DNA from 3 places in the Streptomyces sp. NPDC017529 genome. Region 2 is predicted to be linked to each of the others. Evidence: riboswitches for the same ligand, from Rfam matches in the RefSeq annotation. Region 2 holds a riboswitch; each other region holds the start of a gene.

Region 1 (6,285 bases), on a different contig from region 2:
CGGCGCCTGAGCCAAGCCGTGGGCCTTGTCGCCAAGGCCAGCGAATGACCTACGGCCCCGCTAGGGTCGTACGCAGTCGGCCGCGTACCGGCCGGCCGCAGATGTGACGAGGAGGCCATTGCCGTACAGGGATCTGAACCAGACCCCCGGCAATGGCCTTCTTCGTATGTGCACGAGGAGAGCGTGATGAATCAGGGTGCCGACGGCGCGGACACAGCCCACAAGGCCGACAGCGGCGGGAAGGGACGCTTCCTGCTGAAGCTGTCGGGCGAAGCGTTCGCCGGCGGCGGCGGACTGGGTGTCGACCCCGATGTCGTGCACGCCATCGCCCGCGAGATCGCAGCCGTGGTCCGTGACGGCTACGAGATCGCCATCGTGATCGGCGGCGGCAACTTCTTCCGCGGCGCCGAGCTGCAGCAGCGCGGCATGGACCGCGCCCGCTCCGACTACATGGGCATGCTCGGCACGGTCATGAACTGCCTGGCCCTCCAGGACTTCCTGGAGAAGGAGGGCATCGACTGCCGCGTCCAGACCGCCATCACCATGGGACAGGTCGCGGAGCCGTACATTCCGCTGCGCGCCGTGCGTCACATGGAAAAGGGCCGCGTGGTCATCTTCGGAGCCGGTATGGGCATGCCGTACTTCTCCACCGACACCACCGCGGCCCAGCGTGCCCTGGAGGTCGGTGCCGAGGCCATGCTGATGGGCAAGAACGGCGTGGACGGGGTCTACGACGCCGACCCGAAGAAGTTCCCGGACGCGGTGAAGTTCGACGCTCTCGAATACGGCGAGGTCATCACCCGCGACCTCAAGGTCGCCGACGCCACCGCCATCACGCTCTGCCGCGACAACAAGCTCCCGATCCTCGTCTTCGAACTGCTCGCCGAGGGCAACATCGCGCGCGCGGTGAAGGGTGAGAAGATCGGCACGCTCGTCAGCGATCAGGGCACCCGGGCCTGACGGCCCCAACTGCCGTATTGCCGTACGGGCAGGGCACCGTACGGGCGGCAACCCCGGGTCGTGGGAAGACCCCGGCACGGGGATGGACAACGGCCTGCCGGTCGGACACCGTGCAGGAGAAGACGCGCGGCAGGGGCGAGGCTCTGCTTCTTACCGAAAAGACCAGGAGCAAGTGGTGATCGAAGAGATCCTCCTCGAGGCCGAGGAGAAGATGGAGAAGGCCGTCGTGGTCGCCAAGGAGGACTTCGCCGCGATTCGCACCGGGCGTGCGCACCCGGCGATGTTCAACAAGATCGTGGCGGACTACTACGGCGCCATGACGCCGATCAACCAGCTGGCGTCGTTCTCGGTGCCCGAACCGCGGATGGCCGTGGTGACCCCGTTCGACAAGAGCGCACTGCGCAACATCGAGCAGGCGATCCGGGACTCCGACCTGGGCGTCAACCCGAGCAATGACGGCCACATCATTCGCGTGAACTTCCCGGAGCTCACCGAGGAGCGCCGCCGGGAGTTCATCAAGGTCGCGAAGAACAAGGCCGAGGACTCGAAGATCTCGATCCGCAGCGTCCGGCGCAAGGCCAAGGAAACCCTCGACAAGCTCGTCAAGGACAAGGAGTCCGGCGAGGACGAGGTGCGCAGGGCGGAGAAGGAGCTCGACGACACCACCGCGAAGTACGTCGCGCAGGTGGACGAGCTGCTCAAGCACAAGGAATCCGAGCTCCTAGAGGTCTGATGAACGAGTCATCCTGGGGGGCCCCGCCTGGCGTCGGCCGAGCCGGTCAATGGGGACCACCCGACCAGGGGCCCGCCGGTTCGGCGGGTCCCGCGCACGAGTGGGGCGGCGCGGCGCAGACTCGGCCCATGCCCATCGTGCCCGACGCAGGCGGACACCAGGACGACGACCGGAACTCTCTGGACGACGACCGGGACCACCGGGACGACAGGGGGGCCGCTCGGCAGAGCGGCCCCTCGTTCCGCGACGAACAGCCGCAGGAGCCCATGCCGACCTCTTTGCCGGGGCCTGACGGCTCACAGCAACCCGACAAGCCGCAGAAGAAGAGCGCGGGGCGCAACCTCCGGGCCGCCATAGGAGTCGGTGTCGGCCTCGGTGCCGTCATCCTGCTCTCGCTCTTCGTCTACAAGCCGCTTTTCGTAGGCGTCATAGTGATCGCGGTCGTCGTGGGCCTGTGGGAGCTGACGTCCCGGCTCTCCGAACGCAAGGACATCCGGGTACCGCTGGTCCCGCTCGCCCTCGGTGGCGCGGCGATGGTGGTCGCCGGCTACGTACGGGGCGCGGAGGGCGCGTGGGTGGCGATGGCGCTCACCGCGCTCGCCGCCCTGGTGTGGCGCATGACGGAGGCCCCGGAGAACTATCTGCGGGACGTCACGGCGGGCGTCTTCGCCGCGTTCTACGTGCCGTTCCTGGCGACGTTCGTGGCGATGATGCTCGCCGCCGACGACGGGCCGCAGCGCGTGCTGACGTTCCTGCTGCTGACGGTCGTCAGCGACACGGGTGCGTACGCGGTGGGCTGGCGCTTCGGCAAGAACAAGCTCGCGCCCCGCATCAGCCCCGGCAAGACCCGCGAGGGGCTGTTCGGCGCGGTGCTGTTCGCCATGGTCGCGGGCGCGCTCTGCATGCAGCTGATCATTACGGACGGCGCCTGGTGGCAGGGCCTGCTGCTCGGCATGGCGGTCGCGGCCAGCGCGACGCTCGGCGACCTCGGCGAGTCCATGATCAAGCGCGATCTCGGCATCAAGGACATGGGCACGCTGCTGCCCGGCCACGGCGGCATCATGGACCGCCTGGACTCGCTCCTGCCGACCGCCCCGGTCGTGTGGCTGCTGTACGTCATCTTCGTCGGCTCCGGCTGACAGAGGTCCACCGTACGTGTGAGGGGCTCGCCGCGCTGCGTGGCGGGCCCCTCACGCATATGGAAAACCGCAGGTCAGGCCGGGTTGCCGAGGCGGCGATCGGCACCTCTTACGTCTGCGACACTGGAAGAACCATGCCTAAGCCCGGAGAACTCACTTTCGTCGCGCCGCGCGGAGCCAAGAAGCCGCCGCGGCACCTTGCCGATCTCACCCCCGCCGAGCGGCGCGAAGCCGTGGCCGCGGCCGGTGAGAAGCCGTTCCGCGCCAAGCAGCTGTCGCAGCACTACTTCGCCCGGTACGCGCACGACCCGGCGGAGTGGACGGACATCCCGGCCGCGGCGCGGGAGAAGCTGGCGTCGGCGTTGCTGCCCGAGCTGATGAGTGTGGTGCGGCACATCTCCTGTGACGACGACACCACGCGCAAGACGCTGTGGAAGCTGCACGACGGCACCCTCGTGGAGTCGGTGCTGATGCGCTACCCGGACCGGGTCACGATGTGCATCTCGTCACAGGCCGGATGCGGCATGAACTGCCCGTTCTGCGCGACGGGGCAGGCGGGGCTGGACCGGAACCTCTCGACCGCCGAGATCGTTCACCAGATCGTCGACGGCATGCGGGCGCTGCGCGACGGCGAGGTTCCGGGCGGGCCGGCCCGGCTGTCCAACGTCGTCTTCATGGGCATGGGCGAGCCGCTGGCGAACTACAACCGGGTCGTGGGCGCGATCCGGCGGCTGACCGACCCGGAGCCCGACGGGGTGGGGCTTTCCCAGCGCGGCATCACCGTGTCCACGGTGGGTCTCGTCCCGGCGATGCTGCGGTTCGCGGACGAGGGCCTGAAGTGCCGGCTCGCGGTGTCGCTGCACGCGCCCGACGACGAGCTGCGCGACACGCTCGTACCGGTCAACACGCGCTGGAAGGTGCGTGAGGTGCTGGACGCGGCCTGGGAGTACGCGGAGAAGTCCGGGCGGCGGATCTCGATCGAGTACGCGCTGATCCGGGACATCAACGACCAGGCGTGGCGCGGTGACCTGCTGGGCCGCCTGCTCAAGGGCAAGCGGGTGCACGTCAACCTGATCCCTCTCAACCCGACGCCCGGTTCGAAGTGGACCGCCTCGCGCCCCGAGGACGAGAAGGCGTTCGTCGAGGCCATCGCCGCGCACGGGGTGCCGGTGACCGTCCGCGACACGCGCGGGCAGGAGATCGACGGCGCCTGCGGGCAGCTCGCGGCCTCGGAGCGCTGACCGTCCGCTGGTACGGTGTGATCGAACAAATGCACATTCCGACAGGGGAGCGCCACAGCGCTGAGAGTGCGGCAGTGTCACGGACCGAGCGTCACGGACACGAGGTGCCGCAGACCCTTGAACCTCGCCCGGGTCATTCCGGGTAGGAAGTTCGGTCGTCACTCATGCTGTTGCGCCCCGCCCGGCCTTCCTCGCGAAGTGCCGGGCGGGGCCGCGTCTCTTCCTGGCCAGCCAGGAGGAATCCAGTGAGCACCACCAGAAGGATCACCGTCACCGCGCTGGCGGTCGCGGCCGGCATGACGGCGCTCGCCGCGTGCGGCTCGGGCGGCAGCGGCGGCAGTACGGACCCGAAGACCGTCACGCTCGTCAGCCACGACTCCTTCAACGCCTCCAAGTCCGTCCTGGAGGAGTTCACCAAGCAGACCGGCTACAAGGTGAACGTGCTCAAGGGCGGCGACGCGGGCAAGGCCGTCAACCAGGCGATCCTGTCGAAGAACAACCCGCAGGGCGATGTCTTCTTCGGCATCGACAACACGCTGCTGTCGCGCGGCCTGAAGGAAGGCATCTTCAGCCCGTACGAGGCCAAGGGGCTGGCGAGCGTCCCCGGCGAACTCCAGCTTGACAAGGCCGGGCACCGGGTGACGCCGGTGGACTACGGCGACACCTGCGTCAACTACGACCGCGCCTACTTCGCCGAGCACCGGATCGCGCCGCCCGAGACGTTCGACGACCTGCTCAAGCCCGAGTACAAGGGCCTGCTGGTCACCGAGAACTCCGCCACGTCGTCGCCGGGGCTCGCCTTCCAGCTCGGCACCATCGCCAAGTACGGCGAGTCCGGCTGGCAGGACTACTGGAAGAAGCTCAAGGACAACGGCGTCGAGGTCGTGGACGGCTGGGAGCAGGCGTACAACGAACGGTTCTCGGGTTCGGCGGCGGGCCGGGGCAAGGGGGACAAGCCCCTGGTGGTCTCGTACGCGTCGAGCCCGCCGGTGGAGGTGCTCGGCAAGAAGCCGCAGCCGAAGGAGGCGCCCACCGGCGTCGCGGCCGGCACCTGCTTCCGGCAGGTCGAGTTCGCGGGGCTGCTCAAGGGCGCCAAGAACGAGAAGGGCGGCAAGGCCCTGCTGGACTTCCTGCTGAGCAAGCAGTTCCAGGAGGACGTGCCGCTCCAGATGTTCGTCAACCCGGCGCGTACGGACGCGCAGGTTCCGGAGCTGTTCACCAAGTACGGCCGGAAGATCGACAAGCCGGAGACGGTGGCCCCGGAGAAGATCGCCGCGAACCGCGAACAGTGGATCAAGCAGTGGTCCTCGCTCGTTCTGAAGTAACCGGCCCCGCGAAGCGGGCGCGGCACTCACGGGGGACGGCGGCGCGGCTGGCCCTGATGGCCCTGCCGCTGGCCTTCTTCGCGCTCTTCTTCGCCTATCCGGTCGCCGCGATCGTCGGGCGGGGGCTCAAGGACGGCGGGCAGTGGCAGCTGGGCCGGGTCGGCGAGGTGCTGTCCGACCCGGACGTCCTGCACGTCCTGTGGTTCACGGTCTGGCAGGCGGCGGCCTCGACCGCGCTCACGCTGCTGATCGCGCTCCCCGGCGCGTATGTCTTCGCGCGCTTCGATTTCCCCGGGAAGCAGTTGCTGCGGTCCGTGGTCGCGGTGCCGTTCGTGCTGCCGACGGTGGTGGTGGGTTCGGCGTTCCTGGCGCTGGTCGGGCGCGGCGGCGTGCTGGACGACCTGTGGGGCGTACGGCTGGACACCTCGGTGTGGGCGATCCTGCTGGCGCACGTGTTCTTCAACTACGCGGTGGTCGTACGGACCGTCGCGGGCCTCTGGGGGCAACTCGACCCCCGGCAGGAGGAAGCGGCCCGGGTGCTGGGCGCGTCGCGCTGGAACGCGTGGCGGCGGGTGACGCTGCCCGCGCTGGGACCGGCCGTCGCGGCCGCCGCCCTGATGGTCTTCCTGTTCACCTTCACCTCCTTCGGGGCGGTGCAGATCCTGGGCGGGCCGAGGTTCTCCACCCTGGAGGTGGAGATCTACCGGCAGACCGCCGACTTCCTGGACCTGCCGACCGCCGCCGTCCTGACGTTGCTCCAGTTCGCCGCCGTGCTGGCACTCCTGGCGCTGCACGCCTGGACCGTACGGCGGCGGGAGACCGCCCTCACGCTCGTCGACCCGGCGCAGACGGTGCGGCGGCCCCGGGGCGCCGGCCAGTGGGCGCTG
Region 2 (6,285 bases):
TGGTGTCCAGCGGGCGCCGGGCACCCGCTCGACCAGCGATCCCGTTACTCGGTCGGCGGCCCGCTGCTGTCTACCGTGGCCCCATGGCCTTACTCTCCCACCTCAACCGTTTCAACCAGCGGCACCCGTGGAGCCACAACGACCACTACGGCCCCTGGACCGCCGGCCGAGTGGCCGCGTCCGGCGCCCGCCACGTCCTCGACGTCGGGTGCGGCACGGGGAACCTCGCCGCCCTTCTGCGCCGTCGGGCGGTCACCGTCACCGGGCTCGAACCCGACCCCGGGACGGCCCGCGCCGCGGCACGGCGCTTCGCCGACGACCCCGCGGTCACCATCGTCGAAGCCGGCTTCGCCGGGCGCGACCCGCAGCGGCGCTTCGACGCCGTCACCGTGGTCGCCGTCCTGCATCACCTGCCGCTGCTGCCCACCCTGCGGGAACTGCGCGGCTGCCTCGCCCCGGGCGGGCGTCTCGTGGTCGTCGGCTGCTACCGGGAGGCCGGGCGCGCCGACCTGCTCGCCTCCCTGCCGGCCCTGCTCCTGAATCCGGTGATGGGGCTGGTCAAGCATCCGGCCCGCGCTGATGCGCCGCCCTTGCACATGACGGCGCCCACCGCCGCTCCGCGGGAGACTCTGGGCGAGATTCGGGCTGCCGCCGCGCAGGCGCTGCCCGGTGCCCGGATCCGACGGCGCCTGTTCTGGCGGTACAGCCTGGTTTACGACGCCCCCGCCGGCCACGGCCCGGCCTGACCTCGGGAGCCTCTTGTGAGCGATGGTGACAGCCGCCTGCGGAAGATGGCGGTCTCCAGCAGCTTCACGCGCGTGCCCGGTCACGCTCCGTGCGCACGCACCCGCTTGGCCAGGTCGGCGGTCGCGGCCCCCGGGTCCTCGGCCTCGGTGATCGCCCGTACGACGACGACCCGCCGGGCACCCGCTTCCAGCACCTGGTCCAGGTTGCCCGCGTCGATGCCGCCGATCGCGAACCACGGGCGCTCGGGCTGCTGCGCGGCCGCGTAACGCACCAGGTCGAGGCCGGGGGCGTGGCGCCCGGGCTTGGTCGGGGTCGGCCAGCACGGGCCCGTGCAGAAGTAGTCCACGCCGGGCTCGGCCAGCGCGGCATCCACCTCGGACTCGGCGTGGGTGGACCGGCCGATCAGCACGTCCGGGCCGAGGATCGCGCGGGCGGCGGGCACGGGCAGGTCGCCCTGGCCCAGGTGCAGCACGTCGGAGCCGATGGCGTGGGCGACGTCGGCGCGGTCGTTGACCGCCAGCAGCTTGCCGTGCCGGCGGCAGGCGTCCGCGAAGACCTCCAGGTGGGCCAGCTCCTCCCCCGCTTCCATGCCCTTGTCGCGCAGCTGCACGACGTCCACGCCCGACGCGAGCACCGCGTCCAGGAACTGCGCGAGGTCGCCCTGGCGCTTGCGGGCGTCCGTGCACAGGTAGAGCCGGGCGTCGGACAGGGCGTGGCGTGCGGTGGTCATCGGCGGGTCCCCCCAGGTAGGCGGCGTACGGGCCGGACCTTCCGGCCCGTACGCCCTAGTGGTGCGAAGACGGTCGCGGCCGCGGGTGCGATCGCGACGGCGAACGGCAGCGGACGCGCCCGAAGGAGCCCCCGCAGCCGTACAGGCGCTACTAGACGGCGAGCGCCTGGGCCCGGCGCTTCACCTCCGTACCGCGATTCTCACGCAGGGCCTGGGCGGGGGTGCCGGGCAGGGTTTCGTCGGCGGTGAAGAGCCACTCCAGCATCTCCTCGTCGGCGAAGCCGTCGTCCCGCAGGAGCGTGAGCGTCCCGACGAGGCCCTTGACGACCTTGCCGTCCTTGATGAAGTCGGCCGGCACGTGCAGGGCCCGGTTCTCGCCGCGGCGCACCGCGATCAGCTGGCCCTCCTTCACCAGCTGCCGCACACGCGTCACCTCCACGCCGATCATCTCGGCGATGTCGGGGAGGGTGAGCCAGGCGGGTACGAGTCCATCGATCTTTGCGTCAATCTCGGTCACAGGACAAGCCTGCCACCTCGCACTGACAGCCGGTAGCGGGGCATCGCCAAAGGTGCGCCGCGCGGGCCGCTCAGAGCACCGCCGACTTCAGCGGCACCGAGGCGTCCGCCGCCTTGTGCCGGTCCAGTGCCGCGCCCCGCTCGATGAGCTTGCGACCCTGGGCGAGGTCGCGCGGCCTGCCCACCGCGAGCAGGGCGACGAGCACGCCCTCGCGCAGCCAGATCACCGACCAGGCCGCGCTCGCCGGATCGCCGCGCCAGACCGTCTCGTCGGCGCCGGCGTGGTGCCCCGCGTACTGCACGAAGCGGCCGAACTGCTCGGACCAGAAGTACGGGACCGGGTCGTAGAGCGGGCCCTCCGCCTCGCCGCGGGCGATGGTGGCGGCGACCGTGCGCGGCCCCTGGAGGGCGTTGTCCCAGTGGTGGATCAGCAGCCGGCTGCCGTAGCGGGCGGACGGGAAGGAGGCGCAGTCGCCGACGGCGTACACGCCGGGGACCGAGGTGCGCAGCCGCTCGTCGGCCAGCACGGAGCGGTCCTCGGGTGACAGCTCGACGCCGGAGCCGGCCAGCCAGGAGGTCGCGGGCCTGGCGCCGATGCCGACGACGACCGCGTCGGCGGCCAGCGTCGTGCCGTCGGAGAGCGCCACCGCGCCGTCCGTGACGGCGGCGACCCTGGCGCCGGTGCGCAGCCGGGCGCCGCAGTCCTCGTACCAGGCCGCCATGGGGGCGGCGACCTCGGCGGGCAGCGCCCCGGCCAGCGGCCGGTCGGCGGCCTCGACGACGGTCACCCCGCAGCCCGCCTCGCGCGCCGCGGTGGCGAACTCGGCGCCGATCCAGCCCGCGCCGACCACCACGATCTCGCGCTGCCCGGCCAGTACGGGCCGCAGCCGCTCGGCGTCGTCGAGGGTGCGCAGCACGTGGACGTCCGGCAGGCCGGCGCCGCCGGGCAGGGTGACCGGTTCGGCGCCGGTGGCGATCACCAGGTGGTCGTACGGGAGCGGTCCGGCGTCGGTCTCGACCACCTGCGAGGCGGCGGCGAGCCCGGTGGCGCGCCGGCCGAGCAGCAGGTCGATGCCGAGCGCCGCGAAGTCCACGTCGAAGGCGGACCCGTCGGCCTTGCCGAGCAGTACGGCCTTGGACAGCGGCGGGCGGTCGTACGGCGCGTGGGGCTCGTCGCCGACCAGGGTGATCACCCCGCGCCAGCCCTGTTCGCGCAGGGCGACGGCGGTCTGCACGCCGGCCATTCCGGCGCCCACGACGACGACCCGCCGGGCGCGCTCGGCGGCGCGCTGGAGGGTGTCGTCCTCCTGGCGCGTGCGGTCCGGGTCCTGGGGAGGCTGGGTCTGCTCGCTCACCCGGCCAACTCTAGGACGGCGTGTCTCGCGGGCCGCAGCACCGCGCGACGAGATCTCTGACACAACGTCACGGTCCGTCACCCACCGGCACCCGCGAGAACCGGCCACGGCCCGGAGCGCGGGCCCGGTGCTCCCTTACGGCGCGCCCGGGACCCGTACTAGTGTGGCCGGTGAACGCACTCGCGGGAGCCCGGACGCACCGGGCTGAGAGGGAGGCTGCTGCGGCCTCCGACCGTACGAACCTGATCCGGGTCATGCCGGCGAAGGGAGGGGCTGGACACCCATGCATCCATCTGCACGGACCGCGGCACGGGCCGCCGCACCCCATACGGGCAGGGCCGGGCCGCCCGCGCCACACGTGTCACCCGGCTCCGGCGGGCACCCGGACGTACTCGTCGTCGGCGGCGGCGTCATCGGGCTGGTCACCGCCTGGCGGGCGGCCCAGCGCGGGCTGCGCACCGCCGTCGCCGACCCCGCGCCCGGCGGCGGCGCCGCCCGGGTCGCGGCCGGGATGCTGGCCGCCGTCACCGAACTGCACTACGGCGAGCAGACGCTGCTCGGCCTCAACCTCGCCTCCGCCCGCCGCTACCCGGACTTCGCCGCCGAGCTGGCCGAGGCCAGCGGCCGGGACATCGGCTACCGCCCGTGCGGCACCCTGGCCGTCGCACTGGACGCCGACGACCGCGCCTACCTGCGCGACCTGCACGCCCTCCAGCTCCGCAGCGGCCTGGACTCCGAGTGGCTGACCGGGCGCGAGTGCCGGCGCCTGGAGCCGATGCTCGCGCCGGGCGTGCGCGGCGGCCTGCGCGTGGACGGGGACCACCAGGTCGACCCGCGCCGGCTGGCGGCGGCGCTGCTCGCCGCCTGCGAGCGGGCCGGGGTCGCCTTCCACCGCACCACCGCCGAGCGGCTGACCGTCGAGCGGGGCCGCGCCACCGGTGCCGTACTGGCCGACGGCAGCCGCGTCACGGCCGGGCAGGTGGTGCTCGCCGCGGGCAGCAGCAGCGGTCGGCTGGCGGGCGTCCCGGGCGGCGTGCTGCCGCCGGTGCGCCCGGTCAAGGGCCAGGTGCTGCGGCTGCGCATGCCGGAGGTACTGCCCGGCGGCGTACCGTTCCTGTCCCGCACGGTACGGGCCGTGGTGCGCGGCGGCCCGGTCTATCTCGTACCGCGCGAGAACGGCGAACTGGTGCTCGGCGCCACCAGCGAGGAGCTGGGCTGGGACACCACGGTCACCGCCGGCGGGGTGTACGAGCTGCTGCGGGACGCACACGAGCTGGTGCCCGGCATCACCGAACTGCCGCTGGTCGAGACCCGCGCCGGACTGCGCCCCGGCTCGCCCGACAACGCGCCGCTGCTCGGCCCGACCGCGCTGCCGGGCCTGCTGGTGGCGACCGGCCACTACCGCAACGGCGTGCTCCTGACGCCCGTCACGGGCGACGCGATGGCGGCGGTGCTGACCGGCGGCCGGCTGCCGGAGGAGGCCCGGCCGTTCGCCCCCGACCGTTTCGCGCCGGAGCCGCCCGCGCACGCCTCCGCGGCGCCGCCCGGCGCCGCGCCCCGCCCCGTGCCCGCCCCCGCCTCCCAGGAGCAGCCCGCATGACCGTCACCACACCCATCACCGTCTCCGTGAACGGTGAGCCCCGCGAGTTCCCCGGAGGGCTCACCCTCGACCGGCTCGTCGCCGGCCTCACCACGGCGCCCGGCGGCGTGGCAGCGGCCGTCAACGAAGCCGTGGTACCGCGTGGCCAGTGGCCCGCCACCCCGCTCGGCGACGGCGACCGCGTCGAGGTCCTCACCGCAGTCCAGGGAGGCTGATTCCCCGTCATGGCCGACGATCTGCTCACCATCGCCGACACCACCTTCGACTCCCGGCTGATCATGGGCACCGGCGGGGCGACCAGTCTCGACGTACTGGAGCGGGCGCTGCTCGCCTCCGGTACGGAGCTGACGACGGTCGCCATGCGCCGCCTGGACCCGACCGTGCAGGGCTCGGTGCTGTCCGTACTGGAACGGCACGGCATCCGGGTGCTGCCGAACACCGCGGGCTGCTTCACCGCCGGCGAGGCCGTCCTCACCGCCCGGCTGGCCCGTGAGGCGCTCGGCACCGACTGGATCAAGGTGGAGGTGGTCGCCGACGAGCGCACCCTGCTGCCGGACCCGGTCGAGCTGCTGGACGCCGCCGAGACGCTGGTGGACGACGGCTTCACCGTGCTGCCCTACACCAGCGACGACCCGGTGCTGGCCCGCAAGCTGGAGGACGTGGGCTGCGCCGCGATCCTGCCGCTGGGCTCCCCGATCGGGTCCGGGCTGGGCATCCGCAACCCGCACAACTTCCAGCTGATCACCGAGCGGGCCCGGGTGCCGGTGATCCTGGACGCGGGCGCGGGCACCGCCTCCGACGTGGCCCTGGCCATGGAGCTGGGCTGTGCGGGGGTGATGCTGGCCTCCGCGGTGACCCGTGCGCAGGAGCCCGTGCTGATGGCGGAGGCGATGCGGCATGCCGTCGAGGGCGGCCGGCTGGCGTTCCGCGCGGGGCGGATGCCGCGCCGCCACTACGCGGAGGCCTCCTCGCCCACGGAGGGCATGGCCGCGCTGGACCCGGAGCGGCCCGCTTTCTGACGCGCCGCGGCGGCGCCGCCCCGGGGGCGCCGCCCGGACCGGCCGAAAAGGGGCATCCGGCGCGACCCGCCCACGCCCGGCCATAGGGCCTGTCACCGTTCGGCTTCAGTACGGCCCGGGCGCCGGGCGGGGCGTCGGAGCCCCGCCCGACGGCTCGTAGACTCGTCTGCCGTGGATACGACCCTTCAGGACCCCCTGGTCGGGCAGCTGCTCGACGGCCGCTACCAGGTGCAGGCGCGCATCGCCGCCGGCGGCATGGCCACGGTCTACCGGGCCGTGGACACCCGGCTGGACCGGGTGCTCGCCCTGAAGGTGATG
Region 3 (6,285 bases), on a different contig from region 2:
GTAACGTGCCGCCCTAGCATCGGTGGTGCAGGGGGAACCGGACTTCGGATCCCCGGGGTTTCCGGGCACGCGATATGGATGCGGGACGTTGAACAGGTCCGCGGGCCGCGTGAAAGACGTGAAGCGCACAACGCAGAAAAATACGGCGACTACGCAGAAAGCAGGGCAGAGCAATGGCCGGCAAGGGGACGTTCGCAGGACTTCCGTGGTGGGTGACGTGGGTCGCGGTGCCCGTCGTCCTCCTGGTGGTGTTCGGCAGCCTGATCGCCAGTGCGGTCGGGTTCCTGATCGGCCTGCTCTTCAAGGTGCTGATAGCGGTGGCATTGATCGCCGGCGTGGTCTACCTGGTGCGCAGGCTCACGGGCTCGTCGTCCTCGTCCTCGCGCGGCGACTGGTGACCTCCCGGCGGCCACGCCGGGAACCGGGCCGGGCCTGACGATCACGGCTCGGTCCGGCCCGGTCCGACGATCGCGGCCCCAGCTTCCCACGCCCCGCTCCTTCCCAGGAGCGGGGCGTTCCGCTTTCCGCCGACCGGGCCGGGCCGGGGCCGCGTCACCCGGCCCCTTCGGCGGGGCCGTCCTGCCCCGGTGACCGACCAGGGGATTGGCGTTGGCAATGGTGAACGGTGAATCCGTTCTCGCCTGCCGGTGCGGTTCGACGAGGAGGACGGGACAGGCCACTTGGCCCGTCACCCGGTGCGGCTGCGGCCGCCGGCGCCGTACTCCGCGCGCCCGAGGGTGCCCTGCTGCACCGCCCGGACGCCGTCCGCCGCGCCCAATTCGCCTATGTGCAACCGAAATATGCCGTGGGCACAGTATGCTCAGCGCTCCCGGTCCAGGTCGGTTCGGCGGCCGCGACCATGGCGGTTTCCCTTCCCGCGAGCGATGCTCAACGCCTACACTGCGTTACCGTCCGAATACGCAGGATGGTGAAGGCGGCGCGCTCACGACATTCGCTTCTCTCTCGGTATTTGAAAGATCACTCCTTGTGATCCGCTTGCGCGTGACAGACGATGGCGTCAATGAGGCCAAGAGGGATGATTCCTGGCCATCTCCGACCAAGTACGGGGCAGAGGTTGATGACCGACACAGTTCAGGCAGAAGTGATCATGAGCTTCCTCGTGTCAGAGGAGCTCGCTTTCCGTATCCCGGTGGAGCTGTACTTCGACCGCGCGGATCCCTATGCGGTCAGCTTCACCTTCGACCTTCCCGGCGATGTGCCCGTGACCTGGGCGTTCAGCCGGGAGCTGCTGCTGGACGGGCTGAGCAAGCCGTCCGGCGAGGGCGACGTACGCATCGAGCCGTCCTCCTCCGAACATCTCAGCGACGTCTTCATCGGCCTGCAGGTGGCGGACGAACGGGCGTTGTTCCGCGCCGGTGCCCCACCGCTGGTGGCCTTCTTGGACCGCACGGACCGATTGGTGCCGATCGGGGAGGAAGAGGTGTGCGACACGCTCGAATCGACATTGGACCGGATTCTTTCCGAGGCGCAGAAGGCGGGGTGAAGCCGCGCGGCCCGGGCGGTGACGGGACGGTGACATGTGACGCGGAGTGACGGGTCTCCGGCCGGATCAGCGTGCGCGCCGCCGCCTGCCGCGGCCGCCGAGCACCGGTTGCCGGCTCGTACCGCCGTCCGGCTCCGGTCCCCGACCCGCACCGACCCGTTGGGCGCCCCGGCCCCCGGCGCCCCGCCCCGGTCCCCCGCCTGCCGTCCGCCGCGTGCCCCGGCCCGCCGGCCGCCCCGCGTCCCGGTCCGCCGAGACGACCAGCACGGCCAGCAGCGTCGTCAGCGGTACGGACGCGACCAGTCCGATGCTGCCCACCAGCGTGCGGACGACCTCCTCCGCGACCACCTCGCTCGTGGCGACGGTACCGACGCTGCTCTGTGCGATCGAGAACAGCAAAAGCAGGGGCAGCGCCGCACCCGCGTAAGCGAGTACGAGCGTGTTGACGACGGACGCGATGTGATCGCGCCCGATCCGCATCGCCGCTCCGTAGAGCTTGCGGCGGCTCGCCGACGGATCGGCCTCCTTCAACTCCCAGACCGCCGCGGTCTGGGTGACCGTCACGTCGTCGAGCACGCCCAGCGACCCGATGATGATGCCCGCCAGCAGCAGGCCGCGGATCTCGATGTCGGGGTACAGGCCGTGCACCAGCCCGGTCTGGTCGTCGGTGTTGCCGGTCAGCAGGGCCCACCCGATGAAGAGCGAGCCGAGCAGGCCGATGAGCAGCAGCGACGCGAGCGTGCCGAGCACGGCTACGGACGTTCGGGCCGTCAGCCCGTGGCACATGTACAGCGCGACCAGCATGATCGCGCTGCCTCCGACGACCGCGACCACCAGCGGGTTCGAACCCTGGAGGATGGCGGGCAGGATGAACAGCGTCAGCACGCCGAAGCTCACGACGAGCGCGACCAGTGCCAGCACCCCGCGCAGCCGGCCGACCACGACCACCGCCAGCGCGAAGATCGCGGCGAGCACCCACATCGGGAACGTCCGGTCGACGTCCGTGACCGCATACTGCAGGTCCTTGGGCGCCTTGGGCGAGTAGGCGACCACGACTTTCTGGCCAACCGTGTAGTGGCGTGTGGCGTCGGGCGTCACGATCGCCTCGAACCGCCGGCCCGTGTCCTTGCCGGTGGTCACCTCGATGACCGCCCGCTCGCAGTGCGTTGCCTGCCGGGTGTCCGAGGGGCCGGACTGCTGCTGCGGCCCCGGCTGCTGCTGGGCGTGGACGTCCGCGCAGTTCACCTCCTCGACCTTGGCCACCTTCGCCTTCTCGGTGGGCTGGTCGAAGCCGACACCGGTCGGCTTGTGGCCGGGTGCGCCGCCCGGCCACAGCACGACCAGACCGGCCACGACGGCGGCGGCGAACGGGATCAGCACCGCCGCGATGACCTTGCGCAGATGCCGGGATACCGGGGCCGCGGGGCCGTGCCCGTGGCCATGTCCGTGCGCGTGCCCGTGTCCTGGCGGGTGCGGCGGCTGCGCACGATCACCGTCCGGACCGGGCGCCGGATGGGAAGCGTGGTGGTGCGCGGAGTGCGGGGGCTCGTTGCTGGTCACCGCCCGATCATCGCAAGAACTGGCAGGGCCCCCTGGTCACCGCGCCATATCGGCGGCTACCGTGGTGCCACCTTTGCAATCGCGGGAGCTCGGAGCACCGGGCTGAGAGGGCGCTGATCCCCGTACGGAACGTCCGGCCGAAGCCGGAACCGCCGTCACGGACTTGCTGCGTCGACCGCCGAACCTGTTACCGGGTAATGCCGGCGTAGGGAGTGGGTCTTCATGACTCTGCAGGATGCACGCACGCCCGAAAACGGTCAGGTCTCCGCCAAGGAGATCGGCTGGCACAAGGGCTACCTCACCGGATCGCGGCCCGACCTGAAGGTCCCGGTCCGTCGTGTGCACCTCACCAACGGCAAGGACGTGACGCTTTACGACACGTCAGGGCCGTACACCGACCCCAACATCGAAACCGACGTCCGCCGCGGCCTGGCGCCGCTGCGGGAGAACTGGATCATCAGCAGGGGAGATACCGAGGAGTACGCGGGCAGGCCACCGAGGCCCGAGGACGACGGCCTCAAGCACACCTCGCCGCGCGGCGGCCTGAAGAACCTCGACGCGGTCTTCCCGGGTCGCCCCCGGCAGCCTCGCCGGGGCCGCGGCGGCGCGGCGGTCACCCAGCTCGCGTACGCGCGCCGGGGCGAGGTCACGGCGGAGATGGAGTACGTCGCGATCCGCGAGAACGTCACTCCGGAGTTCGTGCGGGACGAGATCGCGGCCGGCCGGGCCGTACTGCCCGCCAACGTCAACCACCCGGAGATCGAGCCGATGATCATCGGCAAGAACTTCCTGGTGAAGGTCAACGCGAACATCGGCAACTCCGCCGTCACGTCCTCCATCGAGGAGGAGGTGGAGAAGATGACCTGGGCGACCCGCTGGGGCGCCGACACGGTCATGGACCTGTCCACCGGCCGCAACATCCACACCACCCGCGAGTGGGTGCTGCGCAACTCCCCCGTCCCCATCGGCACCGTCCCCCTCTACCAGGCACTGGAGAAGGTGGACGGCAAGGCCGAGGAACTGACCTGGGACATCTACAAGGACACGGTCATCGAGCAGGCGGAGCAGGGCGTGGACTACATGACCGTCCACGCCGGCGTCCTGCTGCGCTACGTCCCCCTCACGGCCCGCCGCAAGACCGGCATCGTCTCGCGCGGCGGCTCGATCATGGCGGCGTGGTGCCTGGCCCACCACAAGGAGTCGTTCCTCTACACCCACTTCGAGGAACTCTGCGAGATCCTCGCCTCCTACGACGTCACGTACTCCCTCGGCGACGGCCTGCGCCCCGGCTCCATCGCGGACGCCAACGACGAGGCGCAGTTCGCGGAGCTGCGGACGCTCGGCGAGCTGAACTCGATCGCCAAGCGGCACGGCGTGCAGACGATGATCGAGGGCCCGGGACACGTCCCGATGCACAAGATCAAGGAAAACATCGACCTCCAGCAGGAGATCTGCGAAGAGGCGCCGTTCTACACGCTCGGCCCGCTGACCACCGACGTCGCGCCCGCGTACGACCACATCACCTCCGGGATCGGCGCGGCGATGATCGCGTGGTGGGGTACGGCGATGCTCTGCTACGTCACGCCCAAGGAACACCTGGGCCTGCCGGACCGGGACGACGTCAAGACCGGCGTCATCACGTACAAGATCGCGGCGCACGCGGCGGACCTCGCCAAGGGCCACCCGGGCGCCCAGGACTGGGACGACGCGCTGTCCGACGCGCGCTTCGAGTTCCGCTGGGAGGACCAGTTCAACCTGGCCCTCGACCCGGACACGGCCCGCGCCTTCCACGACGAGACGCTGCCGGCGGAACCGGCGAAGACGGCGCACTTCTGCTCCATGTGCGGCCCGAAGTTCTGCTCCATGAAGATCTCCCAGGACATCCGCCGCGAACACGGCGGCGACCTGGCGGTCGGCACGGACGCGGAGGCGGGCATGGCCGAGAAGTCACGGGAGTTCGCGGCGGCGGGGAACCGGGTGTACCTGCCGATCGCGGAGTGACCTTTCCGCACGTTGGATCCGGGCCCGGAGCCGCGCGTACACCGTGCGGCTCCGGGCCCGGAGCCGTGCGTCGGTACCTGTGCCTGCGGGACGCCGCGGGGGCCAGGTGCCGTTGCCCCCGCGGTGGAAGTGCGGCGGTGCGTGGGCGCTATTCGGGATGGTGGTCGGGGCCGCCGTAGTCGGGGCTGGTGAAATCCGGGCTGGTGAAGCGGGGCCGGGGAGCGGCGGGCGGGCCGCCGTCCGGGCTGGTGAAGTCCGGGCTGGTGAAGCCCAGGCTCGGCATCCGGCCGCCGTCCACTGCGCGGCGCGGTACGTACCGGGCCGTGCCGCGGCCGTTGACGGCGGCCGGATCGGCCAGGGCCTCGCGCAGGAACGGCAGGATGCCGCGTTCCAGGAGCGCCTGCCGCCAGGCGTCCCGGGCGAGGTCCACCTCCCGGGTCCGGGCGCCCAGGCCGTCGCCGGTGCGTGGGGCGCGCAGCGACGTCGAGCCGTTGCGCCAGGCCGCGTAGACCAGGCTCGCCATCGCGACGAGCGCCCCGGCGGCGGTGACCGCCGCGAAGACCCAACCCACGCTGATCAGGGGCTGGGCGGCGGACGGGTCGGTGCCGACGGTGCGCAGCACGTACCCGATGAGCAGGAAGAGCACGGCGGCGATCCCCGCCAGCACCGGCGCCAGTACCGTGATCATCGCGGCCAGCCCGGCGCCCGAGGGCTCGGCGACCTCCCCCACGGTCGTGGCGAGATCGATGCCCGGGCTGCCCGCCGACGCGCCTTTCTCCTCGCGGCCTTCCACGCCTCCGGCTTCCGGTGCGGGTGCCGGAGCGCGCAGTTCGTCGCGGAGCCGTACGTAGTGTCGGTATTCGGCCGTCGCACACGCGGCGATGGCGGTTGTGGCGCTGAGCGCCATGGTGCGCAACTGCTCGGTATTGAGGTGCTTTCCCGCCGCGGACACCAGGTCCTTCCGGTAATCCGCGGTGCGCAGCGCCTCGTCGAGGAGCCGCGCGAATTCCGCGCGGTCCTCGTTCAGCAGGTGCGGAGCGCTGTTCATGTGCATCCCCCGATGCTCCGTAGGGCCGTACAGGCCGGCGTGGGCCGGGCAGTGGGCGGAAACGGAGGAGAGCCTGCTACGGATAGACCGATGGTAGAGCGCCTCCGGCACGGGGTGACAGGGTGTTTGCGGAAATAGGGACCGCCACGCCCCCGCTCGGGCCCCGTCGCGC

What was found. A riboswitch is a leader RNA that binds a small molecule or an ion and turns the genes downstream of it on or off. The one in region 2 is predicted to bind thiamine pyrophosphate.
Region 1: it holds a riboswitch for thiamine pyrophosphate, as region 2 does, so the genes downstream of both, ACH4K4_RS22470 (thiamine ABC transporter substrate binding subunit) here and thiO (glycine oxidase ThiO) in region 2, are expected to answer to the same signal.
Region 3: it holds a riboswitch for thiamine pyrophosphate, as region 2 does, so the genes downstream of both, thiC (phosphomethylpyrimidine synthase ThiC) here and thiO (glycine oxidase ThiO) in region 2, are expected to answer to the same signal.

The regions. Positions count from the first base shown of each region.
Region 1 is NZ_JBIRJY010000008.1:239,247-245,531, forward strand. It holds gene tsf (translation elongation factor Ts) at 1-10, shown strand, start outside; gene pyrH (UMP kinase) at 187-960, shown strand; gene frr (ribosome recycling factor) at 1,136-1,693, shown strand; gene ACH4K4_RS22460 (phosphatidate cytidylyltransferase) at 1,693-2,832, shown strand; gene rlmN (23S rRNA (adenine(2503)-C(2))-methyltransferase RlmN) at 2,967-4,073, shown strand; TPP riboswitch at 4,107-4,240, shown strand; gene ACH4K4_RS22470 (thiamine ABC transporter substrate binding subunit) at 4,319-5,398, shown strand; gene ACH4K4_RS22475 (ABC transporter permease) at 5,455-6,285, shown strand, end outside.
Region 2 is NZ_JBIRJY010000006.1:358,619-364,903, forward strand. It holds gene ACH4K4_RS18535 (class I SAM-dependent methyltransferase) at 84-746, shown strand; gene thiE (thiamine phosphate synthase) at 827-1,477, opposite strand; gene ACH4K4_RS18545 (Rv2175c family DNA-binding protein) at 1,629-1,994, opposite strand; gene ACH4K4_RS18550 (NAD(P)/FAD-dependent oxidoreductase) at 2,065-3,348, opposite strand; TPP riboswitch at 3,521-3,634, shown strand; gene thiO (glycine oxidase ThiO) at 3,632-4,948, shown strand; gene thiS (sulfur carrier protein ThiS) at 4,945-5,163, shown strand; gene ACH4K4_RS18565 (thiazole synthase) at 5,173-5,967, shown strand; gene pknB (Stk1 family PASTA domain-containing Ser/Thr kinase) at 6,139-6,285, shown strand, end outside.
Region 3 is NZ_JBIRJY010000002.1:430,084-436,368, reverse strand. It holds gene ACH4K4_RS05655 (DUF5326 family protein) at 174-398, shown strand; gene ACH4K4_RS05650 (SsgA family sporulation/cell division regulator) at 1,079-1,504, shown strand; gene ACH4K4_RS05645 (YibE/F family protein) at 1,571-3,064, opposite strand; TPP riboswitch at 3,136-3,293, shown strand; gene thiC (phosphomethylpyrimidine synthase ThiC) at 3,287-5,065, shown strand; gene ACH4K4_RS05635 (hypothetical protein) at 5,214-6,119, opposite strand.